DNA from 2 places in the Streptomyces botrytidirepellens genome. Region 2 is predicted to be linked to the other one. Evidence: riboswitches for the same ligand, from Rfam matches in the RefSeq annotation. Region 2 holds a riboswitch; the other holds the start of a gene.
The links. A riboswitch is a leader RNA that binds a small molecule or an ion and turns the genes downstream of it on or off. The one in region 2 is predicted to bind thiamine pyrophosphate.
Positions count from the first base shown of each region.

Region 1: it holds a riboswitch for thiamine pyrophosphate, as region 2 does, so the genes downstream of both, EEJ42_RS37075 (thiamine ABC transporter substrate-binding protein) here and thiO (glycine oxidase ThiO) in region 2, are expected to answer to the same signal.

Region 1 is NZ_RIBZ01000725.1:319-7,426, forward strand. Features, by position in the region: partial or broken gene EEJ42_RS37065 (phosphatidate cytidylyltransferase) at 1-645, shown strand, start outside; gene rlmN (dual-specificity RNA methyltransferase RlmN) at 728-1,834, shown strand; TPP riboswitch at 1,900-2,003, shown strand; gene EEJ42_RS37075 (thiamine ABC transporter substrate-binding protein) at 1,999-3,072, shown strand; gene EEJ42_RS37080 (ABC transporter permease) at 3,138-4,751, shown strand; gene EEJ42_RS37085 (ABC transporter ATP-binding protein) at 4,767-5,795, shown strand; gene EEJ42_RS37090 (LOG family protein) at 5,916-7,040, opposite strand; partial or broken gene EEJ42_RS37095 (hypothetical protein) at 7,089-7,108, opposite strand, start outside.
Region 2 is NZ_RIBZ01000774.1:279-8,947, forward strand. Features, by position in the region: gene pknB (Stk1 family PASTA domain-containing Ser/Thr kinase) at 359-2,275, opposite strand; gene EEJ42_RS39430 (SRPBCC domain-containing protein) at 2,362-2,832, opposite strand; gene EEJ42_RS39435 (thiazole synthase) at 2,879-3,709, opposite strand; gene thiS (sulfur carrier protein ThiS) at 3,715-3,915, opposite strand; gene thiO (glycine oxidase ThiO) at 3,912-5,144, opposite strand; TPP riboswitch at 5,143-5,256, opposite strand; gene EEJ42_RS39450 (NAD(P)/FAD-dependent oxidoreductase) at 5,452-6,684, shown strand; gene EEJ42_RS39455 (Rv2175c family DNA-binding protein) at 6,810-7,175, shown strand; gene thiE (thiamine phosphate synthase) at 7,327-7,974, shown strand; gene metF (methylenetetrahydrofolate reductase [NAD(P)H]) at 8,096-8,669, shown strand, end outside.

The DNA.
Region 1 (7,108 bases), on a different contig from region 2:
CGGGTCCCCCTGGTGCCGCTCGCCGTCGGTGGTGTCGCCATGGTCGTCGCGGGCTATGTGCGCGGGGCGCAGGGCGCGTGGGTGGCGGTGTCGCTCACGGCGCTCGCCGTGCTCGTGTGGCGGATGACCGAGCCGCCCGACAACTACCTCAGGGATGTCACGGCGGGCGTCTTCGCCGCCTTCTACGTGCCGTTCCTCGCCACCTTCGTGGCGCTCATACTGGCCGCCGAGGACGGCCCGTGGCGGGTGCTGACCTTCCTGCTGCTGACGGTGGTGAGTGACACCGGTGCATACGCGGTGGGCTGGCGCTTCGGCAAGCATCCGCTCGCACCCCGCATCAGCCCCGGCAAGACCCGCGAGGGGCTGCTGGGCGCGGTGGCGTTCGCGATGGTCGTCGGCGCGCTGTGCATGCAGTACCTCATCGAGGACGGCGTGTGGTGGCAGGGGCTGCTGCTCGGCCTCGCCGTCGCGGTCAGCGCGACCCTGGGGGACCTCGGCGAGTCCATGATCAAGCGTGACCTCGGCATCAAGGACATGGGCAAGCTGCTGCCCGGCCACGGCGGGATCATGGACCGGCTCGACTCGCTGCTGCCCACCGCGCCCGTGGTGTGGCTGCTGCTGGTGATCTTCGTGGGCGGCGGCTGAGCCGCGTAACGGATCGCACTCTCCAGGCCCCGCGCCGCCCGTGGCGCGGGGCCTTCCGCATGTCTGCGACACTGGTACGGCCATGCCTAAGCCCGGAGAACTCACTTTCGCCGTGCCGCGTGGGGCCAAGAAGCCCCCGCGGCACCTCGCCGACCTCACGCCCGCCGAGCGCCGCGAGGCCGTCGCCGCCCTCGGGGAGAAGCCCTTCCGGGCCGCTCAGGTGTCGCGTCACTACTTCGCCCGGTACACCGACGACCCCGCCCAGTGGACCGATGTACCGGCCGCCGCGCGCGAGAAGCTCGCGGCCGGGCTGCTGCCGGACCTGATGAGCGTCGTGCGGCACATCAGCTGCGACAACGACACCACCCGCAAGACCCTGTGGCGGCTCTTCGACGGCACGCTCGTGGAGTCCGTGCTGATGCGCTACCCGGACCGGGTCACCATGTGCATCAGCTCCCAGGCGGGCTGCGGCATGAACTGCCCGTTCTGCGCCACCGGCCAGGCGGGTCTGGACCGCAACCTGTCCACCGCCGAGATCGTGCACCAGATCGTCGACGGCATGCGCGCGCTGCGCGACGGCGAGATCCCCGGGGGCCCGGCCCGGCTGTCCAACATCGTCTTCATGGGCATGGGCGAGCCGCTGGCCAACTACAACCGGGTCATCGGCGCCATCCGCCGGCTCACCGACCCCGAGCCCGAGGGGCTCGGTCTTTCGCAGCGTGGAATCACGGTTTCGACCGTCGGACTGGTCCCGGCGATGCTGCGGTTCGCCGACGAGGGCTTCAAGTGCCGCCTCGCGGTCTCCCTCCACGCGCCCGACGACGAGTTGCGCGACACCCTCGTCCCGGTCAACACCCGCTGGAAGGTGCGCGAGGTCCTGGACGCGGCGTGGGAGTACGCGGAGAAGTCCGGCCGCCGTATCTCCATCGAGTACGCCCTGATCAAGGACATCAACGACCAGGCGTGGCGCGCCGACCTGCTCGGCCGACTGCTCAAGGGCCACCGGGTGCACGTCAACCTCATCCCGCTCAACCCGACGCCCGGCTCCAAGTGGACGGCGTCCCGGCCGGAGGACGAGAAGGCGTTCGTGGCGGCCCTGGAGCGGCACGGGGTGCCGGTGACCGTCCGGGACACCCGGGGGCAGGAGATCGACGGGGCGTGCGGCCAGCTGGCGGCCACGGAGCGCTGACCACCGGCTGATACGGTGCCTTCGCACAAGCGCCGCACAACCGTCGTATCGCGGCGCACAAATGAACATTCCGACAGGGGAGCGCGACAGCGCTGAGAGTGCGGCACGGCCGCAGACCCTCCAACCTGATCCGGGTCATACCGGCGTAGGGAGTCAGCCTCACCATGAACAGCCATCTTCGGCGTGCCGTCACCGCCGCCCTCGTCGGATCCCTCGGCACCGGCGTCCTCACCGGCTGCGGCGGGGACGCGGCGGACGGCAAGGACTCCAAGACCGTCACCCTGGTCTCGCACGACTCGTTCGCGGCGTCCAAGGCGGTCCTCAAGGAGTTCACCCGCAAGACCGGCTACAAGGTGCGGGTACAGGCCGGTGGTGACGCGGGGGCCGCCGTCAACCAGGCGATCCTGTCCAAGGGCCATCCGCAGGGCGATGTGTTCTTCGGCGTCGACAACACCCTCCTCTCCCGCGCGCTCGACAATGACCTGTTCACGCCGTACGAGGCGAAGGGCCTGGACAAGGTCCCCGCGGCCTTCCAGCTCGACCGGGCGAAGCACCGCGTCACCCCGGTCGACTACGGCGACATCTGCGTCAACTACGACCGCGCCTACTTCGAGCGCAAGAAGCTCGCGCCGCCGAAGACGCTCGCCGACCTGACCAAGCCCGCCTACAAGAACCTGCTGGTCACCGAGAACGCCGCCACCTCGTCCCCCGGTCTCGCATTCCTCCTCGGCACCGCCGCCCGCTACGGCGACCACGGCTGGCGCGACTACTGGAAGAAGCTGCGGGCCAACGGCGTCGAGGTGGTCGACGGCTGGGAGCAGGCGTACTACGACCGCTTCTCCGGCTCGGCGGGCGGCGCCAAGGGCGACAAGCCGCTCGTCGTCTCGTACGCCTCCAGCCCGCCCGCCGAGGTGGCGGACGCGAAGTCGAAGCCCGCCAAGGCCCCGACCGGGGTGGCGGACGGCACCTGCTTCCGGCAGACGGAGTTCGCCGGGCTGCTGAAGGGCGCGGGCAACACCAAGGGGGGCAAGGCGCTGCTGGACTTCCTTCTGACCAAGCGCTTCCAGGAGGACGTACCGCTCAACATGTACGTCAATCCGGTGCGCGAGGGCGCCGAGCTGCCGGAGGTCTTCACCCGGTACGGGGCCGAGGTCGCCGACCCGGCCACCCTGCCCCCGCGGAAGATAGCCAAGAACCGTGAGCCCTGGGTCAAGGCATGGTCCTCGCTCCTTCTGTAGCCCCTCGCGAGAACCAGGAGAAGGGCGAGGGGAAGGCACGCGGCACCGCCCTGCGGCTCGCCCTCATGGCCGTGCCGCTCGCCTTCTTCGGCGTCTTCTTCGCGTATCCGGTGGCCGCGATCGTCACCCGCGGGCTGCGCGTCGGTGGCCGGTGGCAGCTCGGGCGGATACCCGAGGTGCTGGGCGACCCGTCGGTCCTGCACACCCTGTGGTTCACCGGCTGGCAGGCGGCCGCCTCGACCGGGCTGACGCTGGCGGTCGCGCTGCCCGGCGCGTATGTCTTCGCCCGCTTCGACTTCCCCGGCAAGGGGCTGCTGCGCGCCGTGGTGACCGTGCCGTTCGTGCTGCCGACCGTCGTCGCGGGGTCGGCGTTCCTGGGGCTGCTCGGGCGCGGCGGGCTGCTGGACGAGCTGTGGGGGATACGGCTCGACACCAGCGTCTGGGCGATCCTGCTGGCCCACGTCTTCTTCAACTACGCGGTGGTCGTCCGCACCGTCGGCGGGCTGTGGGCGCAGCTCGACCCGCGCCAGGAGGAGGCCGCCCGGGTGCTCGGCGCGAGCCGCCTCGCGGCCTGGCGCCGGGTCACCCTGCCCGCGCTGGGCCCCGCCGTGGCCGCCGCCGCGCTGATGGTCTTCCTGTTCACGTTCACCTCCTTCGGTGTGATCCAGATCCTCGGCGGTCCGCGCTACGCCACCCTGGAGGTGGCCATCTACCGGCAGACCGCGCAGCTGCTCGACCTGCCCACGGCCGCGGTGCTGACCCTCGTGCAGTTCGCGGCGGTCGCGGCCGTCCTCGCGCTGCACGCCTGGACCGTGCGCCGCCGGGAGGGCGCCCTGCGGCTCGTCGACGCCGCCCGGACCGCGCGGCGCCCGCAAGGCCCGGCGCAGTGGGGGCTGCTCGCGGGGGTGCTGGCCGTCGTCGCGGTGCTGATCGTGCTGCCGCTCGCGGTGCTGGTGGAACGCTCGCTCCACGGGCCGGACGGCTACGGGTTCACGTACTACCGGGCGCTTCAGTCCGCCGCCGACAGCGGCGGCACCTTCTTCGTGGCCCCCGTGGACGCCATCGGGAACTCCCTCCAGTACGCGGCCGTCGCCACCGTCTTCGCCGTCCTCGTCGGCGGCCTCGCCGCCGCCGCGCTCACCCGCAGGGCCGGGCGCCTCGTCCGCGGCTTCGACGCGCTGCTGATGCTGCCGCTGGGCACCTCCGCCGTCACCGTCGGCTTCGGCTTCCTCATCGCGCTCGACGAACCCCCGCTGGACCTGCGCGCCTCCTGGGTCATCGTCCCGCTCGCCCAGGCCCTGGTCGGCGTCCCCTTCGTCGTCCGCACCATGCTGCCCGTCCTGCGGGCCGTGGACCACCGGCTGCGGGAGGCCGCCGCCGTGCTGGGCGCGTCCCCGTTGCGCGCCTGGCGCGAGGTGGACCTGCCGCTGGTGGGGCGGGCGCTGGCGGTCGCGGCGGGTTTCGCGTTCGCCGTGTCGCTCGGCGAGTTCGGGGCCACGGTGTTCATCGCCCGCCCCGACCTGCCCACCCTCCCGGTGGCCGTCGCGCGCTTCCTGGGCCGCGCGGGACAGCTCAACTACGGGCAGGCGATGGCCCTGAGCACGATCCTGATGCTGGTGTGCGCCTGCTCCTTGCTGGTCCTGGAGCGCATCCGCACCGACCGCTCGGGGGAGTTCTGACATGGGGGGAGCCTGATGACGCTGCTGCGACTGGACGAGGTGACGGTCCGGTACGGCCGCAACGACGCGCTCGACGCCGTCGACCTGGACGTCGCCGAGCACGAGACCGTCTGTGTGCTGGGCCCCAGCGGCAGCGGCAAGTCCACGATGCTGCGTGTGGTGGCCGGACTCCAGCGCGCCGCCTCCGGCCGGGTGTGGCTCGCGGGCCGCGACCAGAGCGGCGTGCCCACCCACCGGCGCGGGGTGGGGCTGATGTTCCAGGACCATCAGCTCTTCCCGCAGCGCGACGTGGGCGGCAACGTCGCCTTCGGGCTGCGGATGCGGGGAGCCGGGCGCGCGGAGGCGGACCGCCGGGTCGCCGAACTGCTGGACCTGGTCGGACTGCCCGGCGCGCAGCGGCGGCCCGTCGACTCGCTGTCCGGCGGTGAGCAGCAGCGCGTCGCGCTCGCCCGCGCGCTGGCGCCCCGGCCGCGGCTGCTGATGCTGGACGAGCCGCTGGGCCAGCTCGACCGCGGGCTGCGGGAGCGGCTGGTCATGGAGCTGCGGGAGCTGTTCGCACGGCTGGGCACCACGGTCCTCGCCGTCACCCACGACCAGGGCGAGGCGTTCGCGCTCGCCGACCGGGTCGTGGTCATGGAGGACGGCAGGATCGCGCAGACCGGCACCCCGCTGGAGGTGTGGCAGCGGCCCGCGAACGAGTTCGTCGCCCGCTTCCTCGGCTTCGACAACGTGGTCGAGGCGATCGTGCACGGCGAGATCGCCGACACCTGCTGGGGCAAGCTGCCGGTGCCGCCCGGCTCCCGGCCCGGCCCGGGGCGGCTGCTGGTCCGCCCGGCCGGGGTACGGCTCACCGCCCCCGCGGACGGGCTGCCCTGCACGGTCGCCGCACGCACCTTCCGCGGCGACCATGTGGCGGTCGTCCTCCAGCCGGAACACGGGCCCCGCCTGGAGGCGTCCTGCGCGCTGCGGGACGCCCCGGAGGCGGGGGACCGGGTGGGGGCGATCTTCGACTCCGCGGACGTGGTGGTGCTCGACGGGTCGTAAGGCGCGCGGCGCGTCGTAGGGCCCGCGGTTCGGCGTAGGGAGGTTCAGCCCGTCGGGCAGGCGTTCGGAGGTCCAGCCCTTCGGGCGGGCGTACGGAGGTTCAGCCCGTCGGGAGGGTGCTCAGCCCGTCAGGGAGGCGAGCGTGTCCGGGGCCTCGTCCACCGAGTCCACCAGCGCGATGCGGGCCTTCATCGACCGTCCCTCCGCGAGCGCTTCGAGCAGCGGCCAGGCCGGCAGGCGGCGCGTCCAGTGGTCGCGGTCCACGAGCACCATCGGGGTGGGCTCGCCGCGCGACTCGTAGTAGTTCGGCGTGGCGTTGTCGAAGATCTCCTGGAGGGTTCCGGCGGCGCCGGGCAGGAAGACGACGCCCGCGTTCGAACGGGCCAGCAGCCCGTCCTCGCGGGTCGCGTTGGCGAAGTACTTGCCGATGTGCGAGGCGAAGGCGTTCGGCGGCTCGTGCCCGTAGAACCAGGTCGGAATCCCGACCGACGCGCCGCCGTCCGGCCACCGCTCCCGCACCGCGAACGCGGCCCCGGCCCAGGCGCCCACCGACGGGCGGAACGAGGGCTGCCCGGCGAGGAGTTCCAGCGCCTCCTTCAGTGCCGCGTCCGGGAGCGGTGCCGTGTACGCGCCCAGGTTGGCGGCCTCCATCGCGCCCGGGCCGCCGCCCGTCGCGACCGTCAGCCCGGACCGCGCCAGCGCCTGCCCGAGCCGGGCGGCGCCCGCGTACCCGTCGGAGCCGCGCTCCAGGGCGTGGCCGCCCATCACGCCCACCACCCGGGCGCCGGTGAGCAGTTCGTCCAGCGCGTCGGAGACGGCGTCGTCGTGGATCGAGCGCAGCATCGAGGAGAAGATGTCGCCGTCGGCCTTGGTCCGCTGGAACCAGGCGTAGGCGCGCGCGTCCGGCGTGCCCGCGTACCCGTCGACCCCGTCGTCCAGGCCCTCGAACAGCTCGGCCGCGGTGTAGAGGGTGCCGCGGTATGGGTCGAACGGCAGGTCCGGCACGGGCGGGAAGACCAGCGCCCCCTGCGCCCGGACCCGCGCCGCGGCCTCCGGCTCCATCGGGCAGCCCAGGAAGACCGCCCGGTCGGTGTCGGTGGACAGCAGCGCGGACGTACGGGCCGTCAGATCGACGGATTGGACCCGGTATCCGGCCAGGGTGCCGCGGGCGACGACCTGGTCGAACTCCTCCAGGGACTCGATTTCGACGTCGGGCGCGGTGGTGGAAGCGTCATCGGTCTGCACGGCGTCATGCTAATCACACCGGACGGCGCCGGGTCAGGAGTGGTGGACTCAGGAGTGGGTGAACGGCA
Region 2 (8,669 bases):
TCGATGGTCGGAGGGGCTGGAGGTGGGCACGTCCACCGCGGTGGGGTTCGGTCCGGGGCGGAGCCCCAAACTAACCCCAGCCCGGTCCGCGCTTGAGACGGGGCGGCACCCTGAAACCCAGTCCGGCCGACGAACGAGGCGGGGGCGGCACCCCGAAACCTGGCCCGGCACCCGCTTGAGGCCCAGGGGCGGAGCCCCGAAATCCAGCCCCTCCGGCGTTTGAGGAGCGGGGGTGTGGGGGCGGAGCCCCCACCCGGGGGCCGGGGCGGAGCCTCCCACGCGGCGGAGCCGCATATCGACAGGTGCGGGAAGGGGCGGGGCGGGGAACAAACCCCCGGCACCGGCCACCGGGCGGGGGTTAGAACACGCCGCCCTTTACCGTGATCGTGATCTCGCTTCCCTTCGGCGCCTTGTCGCCGCCCGACACCGACTGGTCCTTCACCGTGTCGCCCGGGAACAGCAGCGGCTTGTCGACGTTGACCGTGAAGCCCGCCGCCTCCAGCTCCCGCTTCGCGTCGTCGATGTTGTCGCCCTCGACGTCCGGGACCTCGATCATCTGCCGGCCTTTGGAGAGGGTGAGGGTGATCGTGTCGCCCTTGGCGCCCTCGTCGCCGGACGGGGACTGTTCGGCGATCGTGCCGCGGTCCTCCTCCGAGAACACCCGGCGCTCGGCGAACTTGACCTTGAAGCCCGCCTCGCGCAGTTCGGACCGGGCGTCGGACGGGTCGTCGCCGATGACGTCCGGGATGTCGAGCTGCTCGCCCTTGCTCACCACGATGTTCACGGGCGTGTCGGGGCGGCGGACGGCGTCCGGGCCGGGGGTGGTGGCGAGGACGGAGCCCTGCGGGGTCTCGGTGCTGAAGCTGCGGGTCACGGTGCCCACCCTCAGCCCCGCGTCGGCGATCTTCGCCTTGGCCTCGGTGAGGGGGCGGCCGACGACGTTGGGCACCTCGGCCCGCGGCGGCCCCTGGGAGACGTGGATGGTGACGGTGCCGGTGGAGCGGATGCGTTCGCCGACGCCGGGCTTGGTGCTGATGACCTTGTTCTTGTCGACGACGTCGCTGTAATCCTGGACGACCTTCACGTCCAGACCGGCGTTGCGCAGCTTCTTCTCCGCGTCCGGGCGGGTCATCTTCAGCACGGACGGCACATTGGTGAACTGCCCGGCGCTGATGTACCAGACCCCGGCGCCGATGCCGAGCGCCAGCAGCACGGCGGCGACGATCGTCACCACGCCGCGCCGCGGCAGGCGGCGGCGTGGCCGCGGCTCGGGCGGCTCCGGGGGGAGGTCCAGGCGGCTGGTGTGGTTCACCTCGTCCGAGGCCCCGGCGGCCCCGGCCGGGCGCGGGATCACCGTCGTACGGTCTTCGGAGCCGCCGCCGAGCGCGTCCTCGTGGGCCTGCGGCGGTACGGCGTCGAGCTGGGCGTCGGTGAGGGCGGCCCGCGCCGTCCGCACCTGGCCGAGGAGTTCGACGGCGTCCGCCGGCCGCAGCGCCACATCGCGCGCGGTGGCGGAGGCGACCAGTCCGTCCAGCTCCGGCGCGACCTCGGGCGCGGCGGCGGACGGCGGCGGGACGTCCTCGTGGAGGTGCTGGTAGAGGACCTGCGCCGGGGTGCTGCCGCCGTGCGGCTTGGAGCCGGTGAGCATCTCGTACAGGACGACGCCGCACGCGTAGACGTCGGCGCGGGTGTCGGCCGTACCGTGTTCGATCTGCTCGGGCGCGAGGTAGGACACGGTGCCCAGGACGGATCCCGTGGACGCGCTGGTGTTGGTGTCGACCGCCCTGACCAGGCCGAAGTCGGCGACCTTGACCCGGCCGTCGTCGCCGATCAGGACGTTCTCCGGCTTCATGTCGCGGTGGACGAAGCCCGCGCGGTGGGCGGCGCCGAGCGCGGCGAGCACCGGTTCCAGGATGTCCAGCGCGGCACGGGGCTGGAGGGCGCCGCGCTCGCGCAGCACGTCGCGCAGGGTGCAGCCGGCGACGTACTCCATGGCCAGGTAGACGTGGGCGCCGTCGGTGCCCTGGTCGTAGACGCCCACCACGTTGGCGTGCGCGAGTCTGGCGACGGACTTGGCCTCGCGGATGAAGCGGTCCACGAAGGCGGCGTCCGAGGCGAGGCTCTGGTGCATCACCTTCAGGGCGAGGACGCGGTCGAGCCGCGTGTCGACGGCCCGGTAGACCGTCGCCATCCCGCCCACGGCGATGCGCGCCTCAACGCGGTAGCGGCCGTCGAGCACCTGCCCGACGAGGGGGTCCTGGAGCGTCGTATCCACGAGAACGCAGTCTACGAGCCGTCACCGCCGCGTCGGGCCGCCCGCCCCATGTCCGTATGCACTGCGACGAAACGGTGACCTCGGCGTCAGTTGTGCGAGGCGGCGGCCAGGGCGGCCAGCTCCTCCAAGGCGGAGGTCCAGGCCAGGGCGGCGTACTCGGCGTGCTTGGCCTTGGCCTCGTCCGGGAGGTCGAGCGCGCGGATGCCGGTCTCGGCGAGGCGGAGGCGGGTGCCCGCGCCCTCCGGGGAGAGCGTGAATTCGACCACGGTGGACTGGCCGGGGCCGAGCGGGTCGCGGTCGGGGGCGTGGGCCAGCCGGAAGCGGAAGAGGGCGTCGGGGACCGCGCGCTCGACCCGGCCGTGGAACTCCCCGTGCTCGTCCCAGCGGAAGCGGACGGTGCCGCCGGGACGCGGGTCGATCTCGCAGCCGCCGGGGGCGTACCAGGTGCGGATGTGCTCCGGCGTGGTCAGCACCCGCCAGACGCGGTCGATGGGGGCGGGGACGTACGCCTCGCGCTCGATCCGGTCGGCCCCGGTCACGGCTGTCGGCTCCCTCACGGCGACCACCTCCGCATTCCACGGTAGGCCGCCCCGGATCCCCGCGTTACGCGAACGCGGGCCGCTCCGGGTCGAGCGCGGCCAGGCCCTCGGCCGGGGACGACGCCTCGGCGAAGTGGCGGCGGGGGATGCGGCCCGCCCGGTGCGCCAGCCGCCCCGCGGCGACCGCGTGCCGCATCGCCCCGGCCATCAGCACCGGCTCCTGGGCGCGCGTCACGGCCGAGGCCAGCATGACGGCGGCGCACCCCAGCTCCATGGCGAGCGCCGCGTCGGACGCCGTGCCCGCGCCCGCGTCGAGGATCACCGGGACCCCGGCGCGCTCGGTGATCAGCTGGAAGTTGTGCGGGTTGCGGATGCCGAGGCCGGAGCCGATCGGCGAGCCCAGCGGCATGATCGCGGCGCAGCCGACGTCCTCCAGCTTGCGGGCCAGCACCGGGTCGTCGTTGGTGTACGGCAGGACCGTGAAGCCGTCGTCCACCAGGGTCTCGGCGGCGTCCAGCGTCTCGATCGGGTCGGGGAGCAGGGTGCGCTCGTCGGCGACGACCTCCAGCTTCACCCAGTCGGTGCCCAGCGCCTCGCGGGCGAGCCGGGCGGTCAGCACGGCCTCCCCGGCGGTGAAACAGCCCGCGGTGTTGGGCAGCGGGCGGATGCCGTGCCGGTTCAGTACGGACAGCACCGAGCCCTGCACCGTGGGGTCCAGGCGGCGCATCGCGACCGTGGTCAGCTCGGTGCCGGAGGCGATCAGCGAGCGCTCCAGGACGTCCAGGCTGGGCGCGCCGCCGGTCCCCATGATCAGGCGGGAGCCGAAGGCCGTACCGGCGATGGTGAGCGGATCGGCGTCGGTGAGGACCTGATCCAGCGTCGTGGGGTGCGTCATGAGGGTCAGCCTCCTTGGACCGCGGTGAGGACCTCGACGCGATCGCCGTCGCCGAGCGGGGTCGCGGGCCACTGGCCGCGCGGGACGACCGTCTCGTTGACGGCCGCGGCGACGCCCGAGGGCGCCTGGGTGAGGGTCGCGACGACCCCGTCGAGGGTGGTGCCGTCGGGCAGCTCGCGGGGCTCGCCGTTCACGGTCACGGTCATGCGGTGTGCTCCTGTACTGCTGCGGTGGGGAGAGGCGGGGTCGCCGCGAAGCGCCGCGGGGAGAACGGCCGCGCCTCGGGCGGCAGTTCGCCGCCGGAAAGCGCCTCGGCCATGACGTCGCCGGTGATCGGGGTGAGCAGGACGCCGTTGCGGTAGTGGCCGGTGGCCAGCTGGAGGCCGGGCAGCTCGGTCGGGCCGAGCAGCGGGGCGTTGTCGGGGGAGCCGGGGCGCAGCCCGGCCAAGGTCTCGACGAGCGGCAGTTCGGTGATGCCGGGCACCAGCTCGTGCGCGTCGCGCAGCAGCTCGTACACCCCGCCCGCGGTGACCGTGGTGTCCCAGCCCAGCTCCTCCGTGGTCGCGCCGACGACCAGCTCGCCGTTCTCGCGCGGGACGAGGTAGACGTGCCCGCCGCGCACCACGGCCCGCACGGTCCGGGACAGGAAGGGCGCGTACGGGGCGGGCACCGACAGCCGCAGGACCTGGCCCTTGACGGGGCGCACGGGCGGCAGGACCTCCTCGGGCACGCCGGGGAGCCGCCCGCTGAGGCTGCCCGCGGCCAGCACGGTCTGCCCGGCGGTCAGCCGGGTGCGCGCGCCGTCGGCCAGCTCGGCCCCGGTGGCGCGGTCGCCGTCGTCGTTCAGCAGCAGCCGCTCGGCGCGGACGCGGTGGAGGACCACCCCGGCGCGTTCGCACGCCGCCAGCAGCGCCGCCGCCAGCCGCCGCGGGTCGACCTGGTGATCGCCGTCGACGCGCAGGCCCCCGCGCACGCCCGGCGCGAGCATCGGCTCCAGGCGCCTGCATTCGCGCCCCGTGAGCCACTGTGCGTCCAGTCCCAGCCGCTGCTGGAAGTCGTGCAGCTCGCGCAGATGGGCCCGGTCGTCCGCGTCGAGCGCGACCGAGAGCGTCCCGCAGGTACGGAAGGCCAGGTCATGGCCGCTCGCCTGCTCCAACTCCGCCACGAACGACGGATAGCGGCGCGCCGAGGCCAGGTTCAGCCCGAGCAGGGTCTGCTCGCCGTAGTGCAGCTCGGTGACGGCCGCCAGCATCCCGGCCGCGACCTGGGCGGCCCCGCCGCCGGGCGCCGGGTCGACGACGGCGGTGCGCAGGCCCCGCTGGGCCGCCCGCCAGGCCGTGACCAGGCCGATGATGCCGCCGCCGATGACGAGGACGTCGTACGGTGCGGCGCTGCCCTGAGGTGTCTCGCTCGAGGTGTGGGGTGGCGTGTGCATGGGCTGGTCGCCCCCTCCCTTCGCCGGCATGACCCGGATCAGGTTCGTACGGTCGGAGGCCGCGCCAGCCTCCCTCTCAGCCCGGTGCGCCCGGGCTCCCGCGAGTGCTCTGTCCCGCCACCCTAGTACGCGCCCCGAATCGCCCGGAAGGGAGCGTCCCGGGCGGCGCCGGGCACGAGGCCCGCGCTCCCCGGTACGACGGGCCGTCCGGCCCGTCGGGCTGTGCCCGAGATCTCGTCGTGCGCTCTCCGGTCCGCCCCACCTGCCGCAATACAGTGATCGTGTGAGCGATGAGACGACGAAGACGATGGCGTCCTCGGCGGGTGGCGGCGGACAGCGGGTGGTGATCGTCGGCGCGGGCATGGCGGGGGTGCAGACCGCCGTCGCGCTGCGGGAGCAGGGCTGGACCGGGGAGATCCTGCTGCTGGGAGCTGAGCCCCATCAGCCGTACGACCGGCCGCCGCTGTCCAAGGCCGTGCTGCTCGGCAAGGCCGAAGGGTCCGCGTTCGACGTGGACTTCGCCGCGCTCGGCATCGGGCTGCGCCTCGGCGTCCCGGTGACCGGGCTGGACACGGACGGGCGCACGGTCGAGACCGGGTCCGGCCCGATCCCGTACGACGTCCTGGTGATCGCCACCGGCGCCGAGCCGGTCGCCCTGCCCGGCAGCGAGGGCGTGCCCGGCGTCCATCTGCTGCGCACCCTGGACGACGCCGAACGGCTGCGCCCGGTGCTCGCCGCCCAGCAGGAGATCGTGGTGGTCGGGGCGGGCTGGATCGGCGCGGAGTTCGCGACCGCGGCCCGCGAGGCGGGCTGCACGGTGACGGTCGTCGAGGCCGCGGACCGGCCGCTGGCGGGCGCCCTCCCGGCGGAGGTCGCCGCCCACATGACCGGCTGGTACGCGGACTACGGCGCCACCCTGGTCACCGGCGCCCGCGTCACCGCGCTCGACGAAAACGGGCTCGTGCTCGGCGACGGCACCCGGCTGCGGGCCGGTGCGGTGGTCGTCGGCATCGGCGCCCGGCCCGCGACCGGCTGGCTGGCCGGTTCGGGCGTCGCACTCGCCGCGGACCGGTCCATCGCCGCCGACGCGGGGCTGCGCACCTCCGCGCCCGATGTGTACGCCGTCGGCGACTGCGCGTCCTTCCCGTCCGCCCGCTACGGGACCCGGCTGCTGGTGCACCACTGGGACAACGCGCTCCAGGGACCGCGGACGGTCGCCGCCAACGTGGTCGGCAGCCGGACCGCGCACTTCCCCGGCCAGGTCTACGACCCGGTGCCGTACTTCTGGTCCGAGCAGTTCGGGCGGTTCGTGCAGTACGCGGGACACCACTCGGACGCCGACGAACTGGTCTGGCGGGGCGACCCGGACGGCGCCGCCTGGTCGGTGTGCTGGCTGCGGGACGGGGCCCTGGTCGCCCTGCTGGCGGTCGGCCGTCCGCGCGATCTGGCCCAGGGCCGCAAGCTGATCGAACGCGGCGCCCGGCTGGACCGGACCCGGGCCACGGATCCGTCGGTGCCGCTGAAGTCGGCCGTTCTGTGACCCGCCGGTACCCCCGGTGAGCAGGGGTGCGGGGCCCGGCGGCACCGGGCGGGCCCCCGCACTCGGCGGCCCGCACGGCGGACGCCCGGCTACCCACTGTCAGTCCCAGATGGCAGGCTTGTTCTGTGACCGAGATTGACGCAAAGATCGATGCTCTCGTCCCCGCCTGGCTCACTCTCCCCGACGTCGCCGACCGGCTCGGCGTCGAGGTGACCCGCGTGAGGCAGTTGGTCAAGGAGGGCCAGCTGATCGCGGTGCGCCGTGGCGAGAACCGGGTGCTCCAGGTGCCCGAGGACTTCATCGGTGACGGAAAGGTCGTCAAGGGCCTCGTGGGGACCTTGACACTGCTCAAGGACGACGGCTTCAGCGACGAGGAGATGCTGGAGTGGCTCTTCACCCCTGACCCGAGCCTGCCGGGCACCCCGGCCCAGGCGCTGCGCGAGAATCGCGGCACGGAAGTGAAGCGGCGCGCGCAGGCGCTCGCCGTCTGACCTCGCCCGCCGTTCTCCGAACCACTTCTGATCCACGTCTGATCCACTTCTGATCCCCTTCAGAACAGCTCAGAACCGCTTCTGAACCACCAGGCGTACGGGCGGGGCCGACCCTGCCCGTACGCCGCACGATCCGGGGGGAAACCCACCCATGACCGCACGCGAGCAGCTGGCCGACGCCCGCCTCTACCTGTGCACCGACGCGCGCAAGCGCCAGGGCGACCTGCCGGAGTTCCTGGACGCCGTGCTGGCGGCCGGGGTGGACATCGTCCAGCTGCGGGAGAAGGGCATGGAGGCCGCCGAGGAGCTGGACCACCTCGCCGTCTTCGCCGACGCCTGCCGCCGCCACGGCAAGCTGCTCGCCGTCAACGACCGGGCGGACGTCGCCCACGCCGCCGGTGCCGGCGTGCTCCACCTGGGCCAGGGCGACCTGCCCGTCCCGGCGGCCCGCGCCATCCTCGGCGACGGCCCGCTGATCGGGCGCTCCACGCACGCGGAGGCCGAGGTGGACGCGGCCCTCGCCGAGCCCGGCGTGGACTACTTCTGCACCGGCCCCTGCTGGCCCACCCCCACCAAGCCGGGCCGCCACGCCCCCGGTCTCTCCCTGGTCCGTCACGCGGCCGCCCGGCGCCCGGCCCGGCCCTGGTTCGCGATCGGCGGCATCGACGCGTCCAACCTGGACCAGGTGCTGGAGGCGGGAGCGCGCCGGATCGTCGTGGTGCGGGCCATCACCGACGCCGAGGACCCGGCGGCGGCCACGGAATCCCTGGCGAAGCGCGTGCGAGCAGCAGATGTCTAACGGGTGTCGGGGTTGAGCCCGGCTCGATCATCCTGTCCGCATTGCGGACAAGAGCCTGGCAAAACCCCCATAACCACGTTGCCGGGTGGGCGCCGACCACCCTGCTGGCTAACCTTCCCGTATGGCCCTAGGCACCGCTTCCACCAGGACTGATCGAGCCCTTACCGTGCGTGACCTGCTCGCTTCGGGCGAGCAGTCGTATTCCTTCGAATTCTTCGCCCCCAAAACGGACAAGGGGCAGCACACACTGTGGAACGCCATCCGCCGACTGGAGGCCGTCTCACCGACCTTCGTCTCCGTGACGTACGGCGCGGGCGGCTCCTCCCGTGAGGGCACCGTCCGCGCCACCGAGCAGATCGCGACCGACACCACCCTGACCCCCGTCGCCCACCTGACCGCGGTCAACCACTCCCTCGCCGACCTGCGCAACATCATCGGCCAGTACGCCGACGCCGGGATCCGGAACATGCTCGCCCTGCGCGGCGACCCGCCCGGCGACCCCATGGGCGAGTGGGTCAGACACCCCGACGGCATCACCTACGCCGCCGAGCTGGTCCGCCTGATCAAGGAGTCGGGCGACTTCTGCGTCGGCGTCGCCGCCTTCCCCGAGATGCACCCGCGCTCGACGGACTGGGACACCGACATCCGTCACTTCGTCGACAAGTGCCGCGCGGGCGCCGACTTCGCGATCACCC